3 regions of the Rhizobium aureum genome follow, and region 2 is predicted to be linked to each of the others. Evidence: predicted binding sites of a transcription regulator. Region 2 holds the regulator's gene; each other region holds the start of a gene.

Evidence for each region. Region 2 encodes PhoB, which activates phosphate uptake and scavenging genes when phosphate is short. Its sites were predicted from a motif close to TGTCATNNANCTGTCAT; they were not measured.
Region 1: a site for PhoB is predicted at 3,174-3,190, ahead of PH552_RS18990 (DUF1045 domain-containing protein). Genes of this name have one in related genera too.
Region 3: a site for PhoB is predicted at 3,317-3,333, ahead of PH552_RS19125 (inorganic phosphate transporter). Genes of this name have one in related genera too.

What each region holds. Positions count from the first base shown of each region.
Region 1 is NZ_JAQJCI010000007.1:240,290-245,599, forward strand. It holds gene phnD (phosphonate ABC transporter substrate-binding protein) at 1-730, shown strand, start outside; gene phnE (phosphonate ABC transporter, permease protein PhnE) at 814-1,794, shown strand; gene phnE (phosphonate ABC transporter, permease protein PhnE) at 1,803-3,149, shown strand; gene PH552_RS18990 (DUF1045 domain-containing protein) at 3,338-4,024, shown strand; gene PH552_RS18995 (alpha-D-ribose 1-methylphosphonate 5-triphosphate diphosphatase) at 4,040-5,179, shown strand; gene phnN (phosphonate metabolism protein/1,5-bisphosphokinase (PRPP-forming) PhnN) at 5,176-5,310, shown strand, end outside.
Region 2 is NZ_JAQJCI010000009.1:122,506-127,815, forward strand. It holds gene pstB (phosphate ABC transporter ATP-binding protein PstB) at 1-758, shown strand, start outside; gene phoU (phosphate signaling complex protein PhoU) at 810-1,523, shown strand; gene phoB (phosphate regulon transcriptional regulator PhoB) at 1,555-2,238, shown strand; gene PH552_RS20890 (GcrA family cell cycle regulator) at 2,429-2,956, opposite strand; gene PH552_RS20895 (hypothetical protein) at 3,083-3,376, opposite strand; gene PH552_RS20900 (aspartate aminotransferase family protein) at 3,381-4,580, shown strand; gene argF (ornithine carbamoyltransferase) at 4,749-5,310, shown strand, end outside.
Region 3 is NZ_JAQJCI010000007.1:271,034-276,343, forward strand. It holds gene PH552_RS19095 (SURF1 family protein) at 1-295, shown strand, start outside; gene PH552_RS19100 (histidine phosphatase family protein) at 357-923, opposite strand; gene PH552_RS19105 (CbtB domain-containing protein) at 1,168-1,377, shown strand; gene PH552_RS19110 (CbtA family protein) at 1,390-2,130, shown strand; gene PH552_RS19115 (hypothetical protein) at 2,165-2,791, shown strand; gene PH552_RS19120 (GCG_CRPN prefix-to-repeats domain-containing protein) at 2,840-3,142, opposite strand; gene PH552_RS19125 (inorganic phosphate transporter) at 3,381-4,988, shown strand; gene PH552_RS19130 (Ros/MucR family transcriptional regulator) at 5,098-5,310, opposite strand, start outside.

The DNA of each region.
Region 1 (5,310 bases), on a different contig from region 2:
GGTTTCGCTGTTCCCGGCCGCAGACTATAACGGCGTGATCCAGGGCCTGCTCGGCGGCACGCTCGACTTCGCAGAACTCGGCGCTTCCGGCTATGCAGCCGTCGCCATCAAGGACCCGAAGGCCGTTACCCCGATCCTGACCACGCAGCAGACCGACGGTGCGACCGGCTACTACTCCATTGGCCTCGCTCTCAAGTCCTCCGGCATCAAGACGATCACCGACGCCAAGGGCAAAAAGCTCGGCTATGCCGATCCGGACTCCACCTCGGGCTACCTCGTTCCGCTGACGCAGATTCCGAAGACCACCGGCGCCCCGAACGACAAGTTCTTCGCCTCGACCCAGTTCAACGGCGGCCATGAGAACAACCTGCTTGCCGCTTACGACGGCAAGGTCGACGTTGCAGTCGACGACTCCTCGGGCATCGGCAGTTTCAAGGATGGCTTCACCTCCGGCACCTTCCGCAAGGCCGTCGACAAGGGCACCGTCGACCCGAACAAGCTCGTCGAAGTCTGGCGCTCGCCGCTGATCCCGAACGGCCCGCTCGTCGTTCGCAATGCTCTCGGCACCGAATGGCAGACCAAGCTCGCCGACTTCTTCCTGAAGCTGCCGACCACCGACGCCAAGTGCTTCAACGCCATCGAAGGCGGCGACTTCAAGGGCTACGTCAAGGTTACCCCGGACTTCTACAACGCCGTTATCGAAGTCCGTAAGGCTGCCATCGGCGGCTGATCTGCATCCCGATAATGGGGCGGCCGGCAACGGCCGCCCTTTTGCTATTCACACCCCTTTGCGATTCACAAGGGCAGGACTTCATGACGATCGCCGATACGCACCCGAACATGCAAAGCGCACCGCAGAGCGCCAAGGAGATCGGCGACGCCTGGAGCAAAATGGTGGCTCGCCGCCGTCTTTACACCGGCATCGGTCTGGTGATCCTGCTCATTGCCTTCGTCAGCTCGGTGCGCTTCGCCGATGAAAACAACGCCGGGCATTTCTTTGACCGCCTGCCGCATCTCTTCGATTTCCTGAGCTGGCTCATTCCAAAGGACTGGGCTGACGTCTACCGCGCGCTCTTCGACCTGCCGAGCCCGAACGGGGCCAATGGCACCGGCGGCGAGGAGTTCAATTTCCCGCTTGGCCGCGTCTATGTCTGGGGCGATTTCTACATCCCCGAATATTTCGAGCTGATGATCATCACGATCAATGTCGCCCTGGTATCGACCATCATCGGCGTCGTCTTCGCCGTGCCCTTGAGCTTCTTCGCCGCCCGCAACATGTCGCCATCCAATCCGATCCGGCTGGTAACGAAGCGCATCATGGAGCTTCTGCGCGCCTTCCCGGAAATCGTCATCGCCGGCCTATTTTCCGCGATCCTGTCGATCGGTCCCATCGCCGCGATCATCGCCGTCGGCCTGCATACGATCGGCGCGCTCGGCAAGCTCTTCTACGAAGTCGTAGAGAATATCGACATGAAGCCCGACGAGGGCATGCGCGCCGTCGGCGCGAGCTGGAGCGAGCGCGTCCGCTTCGCCGCCCTGCCGCAGGTGCTGCCGAATTTCATGTCCTACGCACTGCTGCGTCTGGAGATCAACGTTCGTGCCTCCACGATCATCGGCGCCGTCGGCGGCGGCGGCATCGGCGAGGAGCTGAAACTTGCGATTTCGCGCGGTTTCGGCGCCAAGACATTGGCGCTGGTGCTACTTCTCTTCCTGACGATCATCGCCGTCGACCAGTTTTCCGCATGGCTCCGCCGCCGTCTGATCGGCGAACATGCCTTCCTTTTGCAGCATTGAGGTTGACCATGTCCATCATCGACGCCGGCCGCATGCAGGAAATCGAAGCGCGTTACCCGGAAATCCTTCACCGGTCCTTCCGCCAGCGCTTCGGTGCCCTAATGATTTTCATCGGCATCATCCTCTACGGCATCTATGCAGTCTGGTTCTTCGATCTGCCGAAAGTCATTTCAGAAGCACGTTGGGAGCGCGTCGGCATCTATCTCAGCGAATGGGTGAGCTATGACGTGCAGCCGGAATTCCGCATCTCCGGCGATGAGATCAGCATCAAGTATCCGCGCTTTTCGCCGCTGGGCGACAATCCGAACCCGGACTGGGTAAAGACCAACCCCGACGGCAGCAAGACCGTTTCCGTCAGCGGCACACGCCGCATGGTAACCGTCACCAAGACGCAGGCGATCGTCACCGCGCACGGCATCACGATTCCGATCGATATTACCGGCGATGTGCCGAAAATCGTCGGCTCAGAGCCTGTTCCCAGCTGGATGACCGTCTATGACGACAATATCCTGGTCAATCTCGGCTTTGCGGGCGATGCTAGCATTTCCACTGATCGCGTGAAGATCCGCAAGCGCTTTCTCGGCTGGGCCAACTTCGTCTTCGATACGCATTCACCCTTCTTCGACAAGCCGGTAAGCGAAGTCATCAGCCTGATCGTTTCGGGCCCGCGGCTCGATCCTGCACAGTCCAATCTCTCGCTGGCATTCGACAATATCTGGAACAATGGCGCCTGGCAGCATGGCGACGTCTGGACCAAGCTGTTCCAGACGATCGTCATGGCCTTCCTCGGCACGCTGCTCGGCTCGCTCGCCGCCTTCCCGCTTGCCTTCATGGCGGCCCGCAACATCACGCCGAACCGGTTGCTCAACCAGGTACTGAAGCGCTTCTTCGACTTCTTGCGCTCGGTGGACATGCTGATCTGGGCGCTGTTCCTGACACGCGCCTTTGGCCCCGGCCCGCTTGCGGGCAGCGGCGCCATCTTCCTCACGGAGACGGGCACGCTCGGCAAGCTCTATTCCGAAGGCTTGGAGAACATCGACAACAAGCCGCGCGAAGGCGTGAAGTCCACCGGTTCGTCGACGATCCTCGTGCATCGCTACGGCATCATGCCGCAGATCGTGCCCGTCATCGTCAGTCAGACGCTCTACCAGTGGGAATCGAATGTGCGCGGCGCGACCATCATCGGCGCCGTCGGCGCCGGCGGTATCGGCCTCAAGCTTTGGGAAGCGATGCGCACCAATGCCAACTGGGAAAACGTCGCCTACATGGTGCTGTTGATCCTGATCGTCGTCTTCCTGTTCGATGCCGCATCCAACGCCTTGCGCTCGCGGCTGATGGGCGCGCGGGTGAAATAAAAATATCGGTAAAAAATCGTTTCCCATCATCATTCTGTCACGGGAATCCGGTAGCGCAGGCCGGCAAGACCGTAGCGCTCAAACCGGCTTTAGCCGGATTCGAACCGTTGCTGCCTTGCTGCTCTTGCGGTTTGTCGCAAATCACCCAACAGTGTCTCGCGCAGCCGATTTTTCCAAGGAATGCAGCCTTGCGCTATGCTCTCTATTTCACGCCACCCAAAGACGATCCGTTGACATCTCTCGCCGCGCGCTGGCTGGGACGCGATGCATTTTCCGACGAGATTTTTTCCGACAAGGCCATCGGCCCCGTGCCGGCAGGTCATGCCGAACTGACGGCCGATCCGCGCCGCTATGGCTTCCATGCCACGCTGAAGGCACCATTCGAGCTTGCCGCTTCGGTGACCGAGCGCGATCTTCTCGAGGTCGCTGCCGAATTCGCCTCGCAGGCCAAGGCTTTCGCCATTCCGGAGCTCGTACTCGGCCAACTCGGCCATTTCTTCGCGCTCGTTCCCGGTTCCGCTTACCAGCCGCTGCAGGATTTCGCCTCCCGTGTGGTAAAAACCTTCGAGCCGTTTCGCGCACCGCTTTCGGACCATGACATCGCCCGGCGTAAGCCGGAGGGCCTGACCGAGCAGCAGCGTGCCAATCTGCTGCGTTGGGGCTATCCTTATGTCAATGACGAGTTCCGTTTCCATATGACCCTGACGGGACGCGTCCCTGCCGAGCGCCAGGCCGAGATGCACGACGTTCTGCGCGAGCGCTTCGCCGACCATACCGGCAAGCCGCTCGACATTTCCGGCCTCGCCGTCTTTATCGAAGAAGAGCGGGGTGCTCCCTTTACCGTCCGTTCATGGCTGCCGCTTGCCGGCGCCTAAAATGAAAGAGCCGATATGACCAAAGAAACCGTCCTTTCCAACGCCCGCATCGTCCTTGAAGACAAGATCATCGAGGGCTCCGTGCTGATCCGCGACGGTCGCATTGCCGCCATTTCCGAGGGCAAGTCCGATATGGGCGAGGATTTCGAGGGCGATTATCTGATCCCCGGTCTGGTCGAGCTGCACACCGACCATCTGGAAGCCCATTACTCGCCGCGTCCGGGCGTGCGCTGGAACAAGACGGCGGCGATCCAGGCGCATGACGCCCAGATCGTCACCTCGGGCATCACGACAGTATTCGACTGCCTGCGCATGGGCTCGGACGCCGATGACGGATTTGAAAAGGGCGAGATGCGCGACATGGCAGACGCCATCCAGGCGGCCCAGCGTGAAGACCGCCTGCGCGCCGATCACCTGATCCATCTGCGCTGCGAAGTCTCCTCCGACAATGTTCTCGACCATTTCGAAGATTTCGAGAAAGATCCTTACGTCCGCCTGGTCTCGCTGATGGACCATGCTCCGGGCCAGCGCCAGTTCCAGACCATGGATCAGTACATCTTCTACTATCAGAAGAAGCGCGGGCTCAGCGACGAGGCCTTTGCCAAGTTCATCGCCAAGCGTCAGGAAGAATCGGCCAGGTACGCGAAGCCGAGCCGCGACGCTATCTCCAAGGTCTGTGCCGAACGTGGCATCACCGTTGCAAGCCACGACGACGCGACGCTCGCCCATGTCGACGAGGCCATCAACTACGGCGTTCGCCTTGCGGAATTCCCGACCAGCATCGACGCCGCCAAGGCTTCGCATGGCGCCGGCATGAGCGTGCTGATGGGCGCGCCGAACATCGTGCGCGGCAAGTCGCATTCGGGCAATATCGCGGCCCGTGATCTCGCCGAGCTTGGCGTACTGGATGTGCTTTCCTCCGATTACGTGCCGCTCAGCCTGCTGCATGCGCCTTTCATCCTCGCGGACGAAGTCGAGGGCATTTCGCTGCCCCAGGCGATTGCTATGGTGACGGCGACGCCGGCAAGGACGGTCAGCCTCAATGACCGCGGCCGCATTGCCGAAGGGCTGCGGGCGGATCTCGTGCGCGTACGGCGCGATCACGGCGTGCCGGTCACGCGCTCGGTTTGGCGGGAAGGACGCCGGGTCGCATGAGCCCGGACGCCAATATCAAGCCGGCTAATCTCGGCCTGACGGAAGCGACAGCAGGCACGCTCGCTGTCGTCGTCGGCCCGAGCGGCGCCGGCAAGGATACGCTGATGAATCTGGCTGCCCGGCATTTTGCC
Region 2 (5,310 bases):
TCCCCTACAAGATGATCGGCCAGGACGTTTCGGTCTTCTACGGGGACAAGCGCGCGCTCTTCGACGTCAACCTGAAGATTCGCGCCAATACGGTGACGGCCCTCATCGGCCCTTCCGGCTGCGGCAAATCCACCTTCCTGCGCTGCCTCAACCGCATGAACGATACGATCGACACGTGCCGCGTCACCGGCAAGATTACGCTCGACGATCAGGACGTCTACGACAACAGCATCGATGTCGTGGAATTGCGCGCCCGCGTCGGCATGGTCTTCCAGAAGCCCAACCCGTTTCCGAAGTCGATCTACGAAAATGTCGCCTACGGGCCGCGCATCCATGGCCTGCATCGCTCCAAGGCCGATCTCGATCATATCGTCGAGACCAGCCTGCAGAAGGCGGGCCTGTGGGGCGAGGTCAAGGACAGGCTTCATGATGCTGGCACCAGCCTGTCGGGCGGTCAGCAGCAGCGTCTGTGCATTGCGCGCGCCGTTGCCGTCAGTCCGGAAGTCATCTTGATGGACGAGCCGTGCTCGGCGCTCGATCCGATCGCAACGGCGAAGGTCGAGGATCTCATTCACGAGCTGCGGGAAAACTTCACGATCGTCATCGTGACGCATTCCATGCAGCAGGCCGCCCGCGTTTCGCAGCGCACCGCAATGTTTCATCTCGGCCATCTGGTCGAGGAGAACGACACCGATAAAATGTTCACCAATCCCGACGATTACCGCACGCAGGATTACATCATGGGCCGTTTTGGTTGATGATATCAAGCGCGCGGCCCCTTTCACACAGTTCACCTTGAGGATAGAAAAATGGTCTCCACACACATTCTCTCTGCCTATGACGAAGACCTGAAGTTCCTGACGCGCCGTATTGCGGAAATGGGCGGCCTGGCCGAGCAGATGGTCAGCGACAGCGTACGCGCATTGGTCCAAAGCGATGCTGCCCTTGCGCAGAAGGTCATCTCCGACGACGTCGTTCTCGACCATGCCGAGCGCGAAGTCGGCGACAAGGCGATCGTCACCATCGCCCGCCGTCAGCCGATGGCAGCCGACCTTCGTGAAATCATGGGATCGATCCGCATCGCTTCCGATCTGGAGCGCGTCGGCGATCTCGGCAAGAACACCGCCAAGCGCGTCATCGCCGTGCAGGGCACCGGCGTTCCGCGCCGTCTCGCCCGCGGCATCGAACACCTTTCCGAATTGGCACTGAGCCAGCTCAAGGAAGTTCTGGATGTCTACGCCACCCGTTCGCCCGACAAGGCCGTATCGATCCGTGAGCGCGACGAGGAAATCGACGCCATGTACACCTCGCTCTTCCGCGAGATGCTGACCTACATGATGGAAGATCCGCGCAACATCACCACCTGCACGCATCTTCTCTTCTGCGCCAAGAACATCGAGCGCATCGGCGACCATGCCACCAACATCGCCGAGACGATCTATTACATGGCGACCGGCGCTCAGCCCGAAGGCGAGCGTCCGAAGGATGATACCGCCAATACCGTCGGCGCGGTGACGGAATAATCTGGAAGTGAAGAAAGGAGACCATAAGCGCATGGTTCCGAGAGTTGCTGTTGTAGAAGACGAGGAAGCGCTCAGCGTTCTGCTGCGCTACAATCTTGAGGCCGAAGGCTTCGAGGTCGACACGATCCTAAGAGGCGATGAGGCTGAGCTGCGTCTCCAGGAGCGCATCCCCGATCTCCTGATCCTCGACTGGATGCTCCCCGGCGTATCGGGCATAGAGCTCTGCCGCCGGCTGCGCATGCGGCCGGAGACGGAGCGCCTGCCGATCATCATGCTGACGGCCCGCGGCGAGGAAAGCGAGCGCGTGCGCGGGCTTTCGACCGGCGCGGACGACTATGTCGTCAAGCCGTTCTCGACGCCGGAGCTGATGGCCCGCGTCAAGGCGATGCTGCGGCGTGCCCGTCCGGAGGTGCTCTCCACGGTGCTGCGTTGCGGCGATATCGAGCTCGATCGCGAAACTCATCGCGTTCACCGCAAGAGCCGCGAAGTGCGGCTGGGGCCGACGGAATTCCGCCTGCTGGAATTCCTGATGTCCTCGCCCGGCCGCGTCTTCTCGCGCTCGCAGCTGCTCGACGGCGTCTGGGGTCACGATATCTATGTCGACGAACGCACGGTCGACGTCCATGTCGGCCGCCTGCGCAAGGCGCTCAATTTCTCCAATATGCAGGATGTCATCCGTACCGTTCGCGGCGCGGGCTATTCCATGGAAGCCTGAGCGGCTTGCCGCTCGGGTATCAACATTACAGCTCCACGCGTCTTTCAAGACGCGTTAAGGTCGCTGTAACATCTTGAAATGCTGCATAATTTTCTCTTAAATCGATTCCGGTTTAAGGAATTATGCAGGAGCGGCGGAAATAGAAAAACGGGCCTCGAGGGGCCTGTTGCTCTTTGTCTTGCTGTCACTTTCAGCCGTTGTTGCGCCGGCGGTCATGCACTGGCTGGTAGGCCATGCGCTGATGATAGGTGCAGTAGGGCGACGAATCCGGGCTGTCATTGCCGCAGAAGTGGAAATCGTCCTTCAGCGGATCGCCGACCGGCCATTTGCAGGTGCGCTCCGTCAGCTCCGTCAGGCCGAGGCGGCGGGAGATCGGAACGACGACGTTCGCAGCCGGGCGATACTGGATTTCGTTGACGGAATCGACCTCGATCTCTTCCTTCAGCATGGTTACGCCCTGCTGGCGGGTGACGACCGTCCGTGTTGCAACGCGCGATCCGTAGCTCGTGGCGCGGGGTGCTGCAGCACTGCGCTTCGGCGTGCGCGTCGCGGTTGCCGTGCCGCCGGCCTTCGCTCGGCCGGGAAGGTTCAGGCGATGTACCTTGCCGATAACGGCATTACGGCTCACGCCACCGAGCTGCGCAGCGATCTGGCTGGCGCTCAACCCTTCGGACCATAGCTTTTTCAGCTTCTCGACGCGTTCGTCTGTCCAATTCATGCCCTGTCTCCGCTGTCGCGTTTCCGATGGCAGAATCCCTCACCATTGCCTCGCATGGGAACGAGGCGCGAAACGCTCTAAAATTGTGGTGACTAGTTCCGCCGCATGCAGTCTAGCAATTGCTTTTTAACCTAGTGTGAGGCTGACTCCGTGACAAGAGTCGCGGGAATCTTGAGGAATCGATTTCGAGGTTTTCCCCAACTTGCTGCCCCGGCGTGGCATTTCTGCAATAGGAGCCGCCGAAGCCGTCTCTTTTGCCGGCAAGCGCTTTCTCGCACCTGCTAAAACGGCAGTTTTGTTGACATCGCGGTGCAAAACATCAATAGTGCCCAGGCCGCCGCAAGGCGGCATTTTTGATTTTTTCGGGCCCGTTTCATCAAATGGAAGCGATCGGTCCTTAAAGTTGTGATCAGGAGACATGGCCATGGCCGAGACCACGCCGCTTTACGACACCTACCTGCGCGCTCCGCTGCGGTTCGAGCGAGGCGAGGGCGTCTGGCTGGTTACCGAAAACGGCGAGCGCTATCTCGATTTCGCAGCCGGCGTGGCAGTCAATTCGCTGGGTCATGCCCATCCTCATCTGGTCGCCGAATTGAAGGCGCAGGCCGACAAGGTCTGGCACCTGTCCAACCTCTATGAAGTACCGGGCCAGGAAAAGCTGTCGAAGCGTCTGACGGAAGTGACATTCGCCGACAAGGTGTTCTTCACCAATTCGGGCGCGGAGGCGCTGGAATGTGCCATCAAGACGGCGCGGCGCTATCAGTTTGCCAAGGGGCATCCCGAAAAGTTCCATATCATCACCTTCGAAGGCGCCTTCCACGGCCGCACCATCGCGACGATCGCCGCCGGTGGCCAGGAGAAGTATATCGAAGGCTTCGGTCCGAAGGCGCCGGGTTTCGATCAGGTGCCGTTCGGCGATCTCGATGCCGTGCGTGCCGCCATTACGGATGCGACGGCTGGAATCCTCATTGAACCAGTTCAGGGCGAGGGCGGCATTCGTCCCGCGACCAACGAGTTCCTGCGCGGACTGCGTGAGATCTGCGATGAGCACGGCCTGCTTTTGATCCTCGACGAAGTACAGTGTGGCGTCGGCCGCACGGGCAAGCTCTTCGCCTACGAATGGGCCGGGATCAAGCCGGATATCATGGCGGTCGCCAAGGGCATCGGCGGCGGTTTCCCGCTCGGCGCCTGCCTTGCGACGGCGGAAGCCGCCTCAGGCATGAAGGCGGGAACGCACGGCTCGACCTATGGCGGCAATCCGCTCGCCATGGCGGTCGGCAATGCCGTTCTCGACATCGTGCTTGCCGAAGGCTTCCTGCAGCATGTGCGCGATGTCGCCCTGGTGTTCCGCCAGGGGCTCGCCTCGCTCAAGGACCGCTTTCCCGATATCATCGAGGACGTTCGCGGTGAAGGCCTGATGCTCGGCATCAAGGCGGCCATTCCGCAGGGAGAGCTGCTGCAGGCAATCCGTGCCGAGCATCTGCTCGGCGTTCCGGCCGGCGACAACGTCATCCGCCTGCTGCCGCCGCTGGTCGTTACAGCCGAAGAAGCACGCGAAGGTCTTGCTCGCCTGGAGCGAGCCGCCGAGCGTGCGCGCGCTGCCCGCACGAAAAAATCGGCTTGAGTTCAACGCCCGTAGATGGGGCGATTACTGCGCCGCGCGTCGAGGCGACGCGCAAGGGCGCAGTAACATTTAGGAATCGCATAAGCTTTCCATAAATCGATGCCGATTTAAGGGCTTATGCGTGCCCCACGCGGGCGTTATTGTTTTTTCTGGAGCACAGGTAAGGACATGGCTTCTCCGAAACACTTTCTCGATCTCTCTGCCGTCCCGGCTGCCGATCTGCGCAATATCATCGACGATGCGATCGTCCGAAAGAGCGCGCAGAAGGCTGGCACGGCCGACAAGCCGCTCGCCGGCAAGATGCTGGCGATGATCTTCGAGAAGCCGTCCACCCGTACCCGCGTTTCCTTCGATGTCGGCATGCGTCAGCTGGGCGGCGAGACGCTGTTCCTCTCCGGCACGGAAATGCAGCTTGGCCGCGCCGAAACGATAGGCGATACGGCGAAGGTGCTGTCGCGCTATGTCGACGCGATCATGATCCGCACGACCGATCATTCCCGCCTGCTGGAGCTCGCTGAACATGCGACCGTTCCGGTCATCAATGCGCTGACCGACGATACGCATCCCTGCCAGATCATGGCTGATATCATGACCTTCGAAGAGCATCGCGGCCCCATCAAGGGCAAGACGCTCGCCTGGACGGGCGACGGCAACAACGTGCTGCATTCGCTGATCGAAGGTGCGGCACGCTTCGGCTATCGCATGAATATGGCGGTACCCCTTGGTTCCG
Region 3 (5,310 bases), on a different contig from region 2:
CGAGCCCAAGGGCACGCTGCTTCGTTCGAACATGCCGGCGGAGGAGCGCTGGTATTCACGCGATGTAACTGCGATCGCAAAGGCCCGCGGCCTAGAGAACGTGGCGCCTTATTTCATCGATGCCGACGACGCAAAAAATCCGGGCGGGCTGCCCGTAGGAGGGCTGACACAGATCACCTTCCATAACAGCCATCTCGTCTATGCCATCACCTGGTATGGACTGGCCGTGATGACCTTCGGCATGGCCGCCTATCTCATCCATGTCGAACGGCGGCGGGCAAAGGCGGCCCGCTGATCGCCAGAGCACTTCCGTTTTAAACAGAATCAGGACCGCTTCGCACTTTGCGGGAATTCCTCTATGCCGCCATCTTCGGAAAGCGGAGCTGCCAGCGATGACCGTCGCTCGTCATTTCGACGACGCCGAACGGCTCGACGTCGACTGCCCAGAATGCGGCTGCCGGTGCCTGCAGCACATGCTGAACGGCAGCGCGGATGACGCTCGCATGGGTGACGACGACGATATGGCCGGCATCCTCGATATGATTTCCCATCCATTCGCCGACACGCCTCATGACCGCCGACAGGGATTCGCCTCCATGCGGCGCAACCGATGGGTCCGCCATCCACAACGTCAGAGATTCCGCATCCTTTTCATGCAATTCGGCAAGCGACTGCCCGCGCCAGTCGCCATAATCGCATTCGCGCAAGGCGACGTCCGGAATGGCGTCGAGACCGAGGACGCTGGCTGTCTGGCGAGCACGCAAGGCGGGGCTCGTCCAGACTCGATCGATCGCACCAAGGCCGAAGGACAGTGACTGAGCCTGCTGTGTGGCCTTGACCTCCAACGGTTCATCATCGGGAAAGCAGCCATTCCGATTGGCCTGCGTCGCCCCATGGCAAATCCAACTCAAACGCGTTTTCATGAGACTCCCCAACTCCATCCCCTGACGCGCTCTTGTCGCGATTTCACATCGCGGTGGCGCTTGATTGACAACCATCTTTGCAAATAGATATAAACTTGCACTTGCGGGTGTGGAAGCCGGTGTAATCCCGGCGCGGTCGCGCCACTGTAATCGAAGGCGGACAAGTTCCATCTTCGAGAGCCAGACCCTTCCCGCAAGAACCCTTCCGCAAATGGAACGCGCTTTTCTTAAAGAGGGAAATACAATGTCCGACACCACTTTTGCCGCATCCGCAATTCCGCAGCCGATTCCGCTCGGCCAGATCCTGCCCTGGGCCATTTTTGCCGGCCTGCTGATGCTGCTTGCGATCTATTTCATCGGCGCGGAAGAAGGCGCGACTTCGCTCTTCTCGGGCACGTATGTGCATGAATTCGTGCATGATGCCCGTCACCTTCTCGGCTTCCCCTGCCACTAAGGGGTCAAGCACATGGTTGGACGTCTTTTGCTCCGCGGCATGATCGTCGGGGCTCTTGCCGGTATTCTCGTTTTTGCCTTTGCCCATACCTTTGGTGAACCGTTGGTCGATTGGGCCATCGGCTTTGAGGAAAAGGCTGCCCAAGCCGCCGGCGAAGCGCCGGAGCCCGAAATCGTCAGCCGCGCCACACAGGCTGGTCCTGGTCTTCTCACCGGCGCGGTAATCTTTTCGACGGCGATCGGCGGATTGTTCGCGCTGGTCTTTTCCTTCGTCTACGGTCGCGTCAGCCCTCTCGGCGCGCGCGGCACGGCAGCACTGCTTGCGCTCGCCGCCTTCGTGACGATTTCGCTCGTGCCCGACATCAAGTATCCGGCGAACCCGCCGGCGGTCGGCAATCCCGATACGATCGGCGCGAGAACCGAGCTGTTCTTCATCATGATCGTCGCCTCCGTCGTCGGCATGATCATCGCCGTGGGCTTCGGTCGCCGGCTGGCGGCGCGATATGGTTCCTGGAACGGAGTGATTATTGCCGGCATCGGCTACATCGTCTTCATTGCGCTGATCCAATACCTGCTTCCTCCCATCAACGAAGTGCCCGAGCAATTCTCGGCCGTCGTGCTCTGGCGCTTCCGCATCACTTCGCTCGGCATGCATGCCATCCTTTGGACGACACTCGGGCTCGCCTTCGGAGCCTGGGCGGAACACCAGCTGCCGCAGCCGCGCTATCGCAATGCGTCCCTGCGCCGGACTTAGCCTTATACGTAGCTCGCATCCCGCGCATAACAACATGCGCGGGAAACACCGGCGTTCAAACGGCGCCCTGCTTGCAATTGTTTGTCTCATAATTTCGGCTTGGCCGCTTGCAGCCGCCGCGCATGGTGGCGGCTCCTCCGGACGCCAGGCCGGCATCCCGATACCTAGCCTCAGCCATGGTGAGATGGCTGTGATCGCGCCCTATTACGGGCGGATCATCTCGCTTGCCGAAAGCGCATCCGACACCGACGAAACCTTCCAGCGCCTCTTGAATTTCGCACAGATCCAGCGGGCCTATTGTCTCTGGGGCATGATGCCTGGCAGCGTCAGCGACGAAGAAAGCCCGTTCAACGAATGTTCGCATGCCTATCTTGCAGCGGGGAAGGCGGTGCTGCTCCAGATGCGCACGATGAAGGACGAAAAGGCAGCGGTCGGCGACATCGTCTCGGATATCGACACGGCGCTGGTGCGCAACAATCTCTCGCTCACCTTATGCAAATTCAGCGGCGAGAGCTTCAATACGGCCGATCTCATCCGCCCGAAGCCCGCCGATATCATCCTGCACGCCAGGAGCCTTGCGACCATCGTGGCCGCAGTGCTCGTCGTTATCGTAGCATTATGGCTCACGGCACAGGCATTGCGACCTCAGCCGTATCCATAAGGAAACACCGCCGCGAAACACGACGGTGTTTGTCATTTCACAGCCTGATCACCAGTAGCCTCGCCGATCGCGCCAGCCGTAGTCATCGCGCCAGTGGCGACGATGGCCATGCCAGCCCCATGGCGGCGGCGGTGGCGGTCTGTAGTAACCCCAACGCCGCGGCGGCGGGCCCCAGCGGTTCGGGCGGCATTCGCCCCAACGCGTCAGGTGCCAACCACGACCGCAGGCATAATCCACTTTCACAACCGGCACGGAGGCCGTTGTCCCAACGGCTGGGATAGGCATTGCCTCTGCCGAAGATACAACCAGACTGCCGAGCAAGGCAGCGATGGTAATCACGGACGATCTCATTTTGATGGCCCTCTATCCAAGTCCCTTACATGCAGGATTTAACCCCCAGACGTATGAACGACGGCTGAACCGAAAAAGGCCTTTTGGAGGCAAAATCAAGACGGCAGGTCGGAGCCATATGTCCGTAAAGAGCGCCTGCCTTCCACTGATACGGCTGCCATCCGCCCTCTCGCGCGTCACGAGAGTTTCATGAACGAGGCTTACACCGAGGATATCAATGGCCATAAAGGAGTTTGGGATGGTCGACCTCGCTTCAACCACTTCCGAGGGTGGCAACGCCAATCACCCCATTCACGGCGCCGGGGCCTCGGCAAAATGGTTTCTGCCGCTCTTCGGTCTGGTCGTGCTCGGCGGCCTCGCCTATGTCGGCTATGCCCTCGGCAGCGACCTTGCCGATGCGGCCGCCGTTCCGTGGATTCTGCTCGGTCTGGCGCTTTTGATCGCGCTTGGCTTCGAATTCGTCAACGGCTTCCACGATACGGCCAATGCCGTTGCCACGGTCATCTACACCCGCTCGCTGCCGGCTGAATTCGCCGTCATCTGGTCCGGCTTCTTCAACTTCCTCGGTGTTCTCACTTCGTCGGGCGCGGTCGCCTTCGGCATTCTGGCGCTGCTGCCGGTCGAGCTCATCCTGCAGGTCGGCTCCGGCTCCGGCCTCGCCATGGTCTTCGCGCTTCTGACCGCTGCCATTATCTGGAATCTCGGCACCTGGTATCTCGGCCTGCCGGCATCGAGCTCGCACACGCTTGTCGGTTCCATCATCGGCGTCGGTCTCGCCAACCAGTTCCTGGCACCCGCCGGCTCCGCTACCAGCGGCGTCGACTGGTCACAGGCAAGCAACGTCGGCATGTCGCTGCTGCTGTCGCCGATCGTCGGCTTCGGCGCGGCCGCTTTGCTGCTGCTGGTCGCCAAGGTGCTGATCCGCAACAAGGAACTCTATGAGGCGCCAAGGGGCAATGCGCCACCGCCGGTCTGGATCCGCGGCCTGCTGATCTTCACCTGCACCGGCGTCAGCTTCGCTCATGGTTCCAACGACGGCCAGAAGGGCATGGGTCTGATCATGCTCATTCTCATCGGCCTCGTACCGACTGCCTTCGCGCTGAACCGTACGCCCGATGTCAATTATCTCGAAGCTTACAAGGCTGCCTCGACGCAGGTCGAGACCGTACTCGGCAAGTATGTGAAACCAGGCGTTGCCGTGCCGGCGGATCCGAAGGCTGCAGTCAGCAACGCCGTCAAGAGCAAGACCTGGACGGACGCGACGACTCCGGCGCTCCAGGCCTATATCCACGCCACCAGCGCCGAGATATCAGCTTATCCGAGCGTCGAGAAGCTGCCGAACGGCCTCGTTGGCAACGTTCGTAACGATATCTACCTGATCGGTGAATCGCTGAAGCTCATCGACAAGCAGAAGCTGCTGCCGATGAGCGCCGACGACCTCAAGGCCGTGACCAGCTACCACGCCGCCGTCGATCATGCGACCAAGTTCATTCCGCTCTGGGTGAAGGTCGCCGTCGCGCTCGCGCTCGGCCTCGGCACCATGGTCGGCTGGAAGCGGATCGTGGTCACCGTCGGCGAAAAGATCGGCAAGACGCATCTGACCTATGGCCAGGGTGCTGCCGCCGAAGTCGTTGCCATGCTGACGATCGGTGCGGCCGACCATCTCGGCCTTCCGGTTTCCACCACCCACGTCCTGTCCTCCGGCGTCGCCGGCACCATGGCGGCGAACGGTTCCGGTCTGCAATGGTCGACCGTGCGCAACATGCTGATGGCCTGGATCCTGACGCTGCCGGCCTCGATCGCGCTGGCCTTCGTGCTGTTCATCGCGCTGCGTCAGGTCTTCTGACCTGCCATGTCGGCCGATACGTCGATTTCGCGATCCGGCCTCCATATCCGAAAGCGACGGCGCCCTTTCCGGGCGCCATTCTTCTTGCGGCGACTGACTGCAACAAGCCCTACCGCACGCTTTCCTTCTTGTTGCCATTGGCGCCGAGGCCGGACAGTTTCGCCAGCTCCGAACGGCGGTTCGCATAGTTCTGCGCAACCATCGGATAATTGGGTGCCAATCCCCATTTCTGGCGATACTCTTCCGGCGTCATCCCATAATGCACGCGCAAGTGACGCTTCAGCGTTTTGAATCGCTTGCCGTCTTCAAGGCAGACGATGTA